Regions from separate parts of the Butyricimonas paravirosa genome, predicted to be linked through region 2. Evidence: riboswitches for the same ligand, from Rfam matches in the RefSeq annotation. Region 2 holds a riboswitch; the other holds the start of a gene.
What was found. A riboswitch is a leader RNA that binds a small molecule or an ion and turns the genes downstream of it on or off. The one in region 2 is predicted to bind cobalamin.
Positions count from the first base shown of each region.

Region 1 (3,217 bases), 180 kb from region 2:
ATAAGTAGCGTTGACGTTTGGTCAGGATTTCATCTCCGACGTGGGTGGTCGTGTCGCCCTTGGACTCGATGGCACGGGTGTATACTTTGTAGTACTCGTAGTTGTTGGCGTTGACATCCAAGCTAATATAAGCGGAATTACCGAACAGATATTTTCCCCCCAATCCCACAGCGTAGTTCTCGTATGACATATCATAGTCGAATCCGGAAGGGTCTTTAGCATCCTTGTTCACGGGACGGTCGAGTTCTTTGGTAAAGTAACTTCCTTCCACGTACAAGTTCAGATTTTTTGATGGATCGAAGGCAAAACGTTGGTTCACGATGTCCGAGTGAAATTTATCAGACACTTTGCGACGGGTAGGTACACTATCTTCTGTGATATTACTGAGTTGCCAGCCGTCAGATTGGCGCCTTTGATAAGAGGTTGAGGACGAGAATTTGCCAGCGTTGATGTCTGCGTTGACGTTCTCGATAAAACTGCCCTTGCCTCCTAATCGGGTCGTGGACACGATGTTCAGGGCGTCATGTGGCTGATCTGTGATAATGTTGATCACTCCCGCGATAGCGTCCGATCCGTAGAGGGAGGAGGCTGCACCTTTAAGGACTTCGATTCGTTTTACCCTACCCATGTCGATTCGGGAGAGGTCAACGTAACCGGAAATGTCTCCGGTCATTTTCTTCCCGTTCACGAGAACGAGGATATAATCTCCTTTCATTCCGTTAAGGGTCATGTTTGTACTCATAGCCGTTGGTCGGAAACTAAACGAGGGATTTAGCATCACGAGGGCATCCTCGATGGTGGAGATTCCGCCTTTTTTGATGTCCGAGGCTGTCATGACCTCGACGGGGACTGGCGAGTCCTTTAATTTTCGGTGAGTTCCCGTTCCCGAAACAACGACTTGATCGAGGTTGATCAGTGATGTTTTCAGTTGGAACAGAATGTCACTTTTGCTACTACTGACTTTTATGGAACTGACTTCGTAACCGGGGTAACTGGCCCGGAGCGTGTAGGTACCGTCGGGGACTTTTTCGAGGATGAATTCGCCCTTGTTGTTCGTGGCGATTCCGATGCTTGTTCCGACTAATCGTACATTGGCCCCGATAAGTGCTTTCCCGCTTTTTGCATCGATCACTTTCCCTCTCAACGTGATCTGCCCTAGCGAGACGCTTGCCAAAGTCAGCATGAATAATGTAGTCAGTACTACAATTCTTTTCATTCGGGTTAAGTTTTAAAGTTTATAATAGTATTCCTGGCCCCGAGAATACGCTATTACCTGTGTTTGTCTCGGCAGGTCTCCTGACTACGCCTAAGAAAGATACCTTCCCGTCCTTACGAACAGTGGTGTAAGAACCTTTCTTTGAATCTCCTCGTTAGGGAGAAACGGGCATCACAGTAGCGGGCACTGTACCGGATTCTAACCGGTTTCCCTCTTGTATGTTAATTGAGCATTAACACATCACCTAAGACGGCACAAATGTATATATTTTTTGACAAAAGGTTACGGTTGGATGAGAAAAATGATACCGGGAGAAGGTATAGAGATTCGTTAGGGACATTGTTGGAGTTTTTATTATAGGGATTGGTTGTCAGTTTGTTATGATGATTGAATTATGGAAATAAAAAAATCATGTTGAAAAAGTATAATATAAAAAAATATATTACATTCGCGCCATGTTTTGGTGCGGAGCCTTCGGTCATGGAGGTGATGCTTAATAGGGAATCCGGTGTGAATCCGGGACTGTACCCGCAGCTGTAAGTTCCTGTACAAGGGGTTTTGTACTTCAAATGTCACTGGTTATAAACTGGGAAGGCAACAAAATCCGGAACAAGTCAGAAGACCTGCCGAACTAGATAAACCATAGCTTTCGGGAAAAAAAGCGAGAGGGAAAAAGATGGATTTTACCTTAAACTCATGTTGCCCAAAAGACTATGTTAATAATGCTTATTCATTATTAATATATAGTTGTATGAAAAAAGTTGTTGTATTAGCATTGTTGCTGTTTGTGTGCGTCGGTTCGCTTTTCGCTCAAGAGAACGATAAGCGAAAGAAAAAGAGTATCACGGACTCTTTATTCCGTATCGATCAGGTGGATGTGATGCAGAAAAAGAAGAGGATTGATTTGTTGGGATTGGATGTGCCTTTACGTTTCGTTCCGATAACGGTGAGCAAGTTGTCTAGCCAGATGCTTGACCGGAAGGGAATTGTTGATCTGATGGATGCCGTTAAGTTTTTGCCGGGAATTGTAGCGAAAGACAAGCAATACGGGCAGTTCCAACAGTTTTCTATTCGCGGACAGGGGAGTGCGGTTGTTATGATTGACGGGATTCGCGATGAGCGGACGTTGAATAATAACGTGCCTTACGGGGATTTGGCTGCCGTGGAGTCGATCGAATTGTTGAAAGGACCCGCCGCTATTTTGGCCGGACATTCGGCTATGGGCGGAGTGTTGAATATCGTGCGCAAGAAAGCGTCTCCCGATTTTTCGGCCAACGCTCGTATCAGTTATGGTAGCTGGGATGAGAGACGGGCTACTCTTGGTTTCGGGGGAAAACTTGTGGGACCTCTCGAATATCGTGCCAATATCAATTATTCAACGGGAGACGGATGGCGTGAGGTGAATGCAAATCGTTTTTCCGTGTATGGTGTTTTGGGTGCTGATTTGGGAAAGTGGGGACGTATTGATGTGACCGGTAGCTATGCCGATGATGATTACACGACCGAGATCGGGGCTGCACCCGTTATGCCCGGTGATATGTTCTACGTGGACGGAGACAAACCGTACGCGCTGAAGGGGGATCGCCACCCGGAGGCGGATTACCGCGAGGTTTATAATGACTTTGCCAATAATTACATGAAACGGAAAGTATGGGATATGTCTGTGTCATACGTTTACCAGATCACGGATTGGATGAAGTTGAAAGAACGTTTTTCCTATTTCCACAGTGATTTGGATTATCATTGTATTGAGGGGCTTTCTTATCGTACCTCTAAGGATCCGATATATAAATGGTATTATTATAAGTCAGAAGACGAGAAGGTGTATGTTGACTTGGATACGGTTCAACGAGGAAATGCTGCCCGTCAGAATCCGTTGAATTTTAACCCGGACCACAAAAACGTGAATAATACGATCGAGTTGACCGGGAAGTTCGAGACAGGTTCCGTGTTGCATAACTACACGTTGGGATGGACGTACAATTGTTTTGATTTCGCCCA
Region 1 is NZ_CP043839.1:3,712,053-3,715,269, forward strand. It holds gene F1644_RS15130 (TonB-dependent receptor) at 1-1,216, opposite strand, end outside; cobalamin riboswitch at 1,270-1,479, opposite strand; cobalamin riboswitch at 1,675-1,861, shown strand; gene F1644_RS15135 (TonB-dependent receptor) at 1,968-3,217, shown strand, end outside.
Region 1: another riboswitch for cobalamin. It lies ahead of F1644_RS15135 (TonB-dependent receptor); the one in region 2 lies ahead of F1644_RS14360 (TonB-dependent receptor).

Region 2 (3,217 bases):
CGGGAGATTTACCTTGTCCAAAGGTGTGTTTGAAAATTTAGAAGGGTTTAAATCTCTGGCAACTATCGGTTCAACTCTTGAAATACAAGATCTGAGTGACCTGACGAGCCTCGACGGGTTGGAAGCTTTAACTACCGTGGGCGAGAGTGCTAACTTCCGCAGCATGAGTTCTCTTGCGGATTTATCTGCTCTTGGTTCGCTTACGAAGGTTTCCAGCCTTTATTTCTCGGAAATCCTTGCCGAGGATTACTCTTTCTTGGAGCATTCCCTATCTGTCGGTTCGCTCTCTTTTAGCCAATCAAATGTTGCGGAATTGGACATCCGGGAGATTGACGGCTTGACTTATCTTGAGGTTCGTAATAACAATGTGCCTCTCACCTTGATCGGTGACGAAGCTATCTCCATGCAACGTTTATCTCTTTATGCCCCGAATATTGTTATCAAGGGCATCAAGGAAGTCACGACGACAGATTTCTTTGAATTCTGGATATCCGGTAGTCGTACGGAGGCAGTTCAGTTGAATGTGGAAAAAGTGACCGGGAAATTCAGCCTCACGGTTGTGGCTGCCGTGGATGATTTGGATTTACCCAATTTGAAAGAAGTTGACGGGGAGTTCGGTTTTTACATTCAAGGACGCTCCCGGGTAAATCTACCGAAACTGACAAAAATCGGTTCGTTAAGTGCTGGACATTGCTGTAACATGGAGTTGCTGTCACTGCCTGCGCTGGAAACGGTGAAAGGTGATTTCAATATTAGGGCGAATGACTCTTATGGTGGTCATTTGGATGGTATCTATGCGCCGGCATTGAGGTCTATCGGGGGAAAGTTGACGTTGAACGCATGGACGACGAGAACAGCCTCTTTGGAATACGTCAATTTTCCGGTACTCGTGTCGGCGTCTGCTGTGGAGATTAAGACGAATGTGGGGTTATTCGACTTCTCCGGCTTGAAAAGCGTGATCCCGGTACTGACTTCCGACAAGTGGATCGTGTCGGGTAACGGGTATAATCCCCAGTATCAAGATATGGTTAATGGAAACTGGAAAAAGGAATAGTTTATTTCTGTGAGATGGTAAACGTACTGGGTCTGCAAATCAAAATATGTGCTTTGCAGACCTAGTTGTATGTTTATGTGTTAGATTATCAGTATTTTGTTTTGTGAAATAAAGAGTGAAAAATAGTGTCATAAACTTCTACTGTCTTTATATTTTATATATTTTTGCAACGATTTTGGTGTCACACCTCGTTTCGGGCGTGTGGTGAAAAGGGAATCAGGTGCAAATCCTGAACAGACCCGCTGCTGTAAGCTCCGCCAAAGTCCGTGAACAAGACTCACATCCACTGTTTCGACACGAAATGGGAAGGGCGTTCAAGGACGGAGCAAGTCAGAAGACCTGCCAAGATCATGAGTTCGTAACTCTCTGGGACTAGAGTTCGCGAGGTGCAAGAAAAATAAATCTTTCTTGGATTAATGATTTGGTCCAAGGTGATTGCAAATGAAGGCGATCGCCGGAAATGGAATGATCGGATTTGTTATCGTTTAATGGCAGAGTAAATGAAATTAATCGTTTTTGGTGTAATTTTATGGTGTTCCTTGTTTGGGAATTATTTGTGGGCACAAAAAGTGGACACGACAAAGGTGTACAATATTGATGAGGTTGTTGTTGCCGCCAAGCGGGTTCAGAAGGAGGTGATTCCGGTTCAAACGATGGAAGGTCCGGTGTTGCAAAGGTTGACAGTACATTCCGTTGCGGATGCTTTGCGTTATTTTTCGGGGGTGCAGATCAAGGATTACGGGGGAATCGGGGGCTTGAAGACCGTGAATATCCGGGCGATGGGGACCCAACACGTGGGGGTGTTTTATGATGGTATCGAGTTGGGAAACGCACAGAACGGGACCGTGGATCTGGGACGTTTTTCACTGGATAACATGGAGGCGATCTCTTTGTATAACGGGCAGCGGAGTGCCATATTCCAGTCTGCCAAAGATTTTGGCTCGGCCGGGTCTATTTATATGACAAGCCGTACACCTAGATTTACAGACGGGAAGAAATATAACGCGAAGGTTACTTTTAAAACGGGATCTTTCGGGGTGGCGAATCCATCGGTGTTGTTTGAACATCGGTTGGGGGAACACGTGAGCGGGGCTTTTAGTTCGGAGTATATGTACACGACAGGAAAGTATAAGTTTAGCTACAAAAAAAAGAATGGTTACGATACGACTGAGGTTCGTAAGAACGGGGATGTTCGTGCTTTGCGGGCAGAGTATGGTGTGTTTGGCCGGATGAATGACGGGGAGTGGAAGGCTAAGGCATATTTTTATGATTCCGAAAGAGGTTATCCCGGCGCATCGGTACGGGAAGAGCCGGGAAAGTTCAAGCATCAGGATCGTCAATGGGATTCTAATTTTTTCCTTCAAGGTTCTTTTTTGAGGCATTTTAGTGGTTATAGTTTACAGATGAACGCGAAGTATGCCTATGATTATTTGCATTATCTTTCCGATCCCCGGTTGGACGTGAGTACGATGTACGTGAATAATCATTTCCGGCAACACGAAATTTATGTTTCGTCAGCCAATATGTTTGCCATTTTGCCTTTTTGGAACGTGGATGTGTCCGTGGATTTTCAGTGGAACAAGCTGAATGCAGATTTGGTGGATTTTGTCTATCCGACCCGTTACACGACTTTAGGGGCCGTGGCGACGGCCTTGCATTTTGACCGTTTTAAATTTCAGGCAAGCGTGTTGGGGACTTTCGTGCATGAGCGGACGAAGGTGGCGAATGGGGCAGCGGATGATATGCAGGAATATACACCCACGGTCGTGATGGCGTGGCAACCGTTCCGTGTGGCGGATTTTAACGTGAGGGCTTTTTATAAGCGAGTGTTCCGAATGCCGACGTTGAATGATTTGTATTATACTTTTATCGGGAATATAAATCTGGAACCGGAGTACACGAACCAGTATAACGTGGGAGTGACTTATAATCGCAACTTTGATAAAGGGGTGTTGCTGGGGCTGGACGTACAGGTGGATGCCTACTATAACGAGGTGTCGGATAAGATTATTGCCATGCCGACTTCCAATCAGTTTCGCTGGACGATGGTGAATCTGGGAGAGGTGGAAATTCGAGGGGTTGATGTCGCCGTGCAGAGTAACTGGAGGTTCTGTCAACATTGGTTGTTGGATGCCCGGGTGAATTACACATACCAGAAGGCTC
Region 2 is NZ_CP043839.1:3,533,551-3,536,767, forward strand. It holds gene F1644_RS14355 (leucine-rich repeat protein) at 1-1,054, shown strand, start outside; cobalamin riboswitch at 1,214-1,415, shown strand; gene F1644_RS14360 (TonB-dependent receptor) at 1,555-3,217, shown strand, end outside.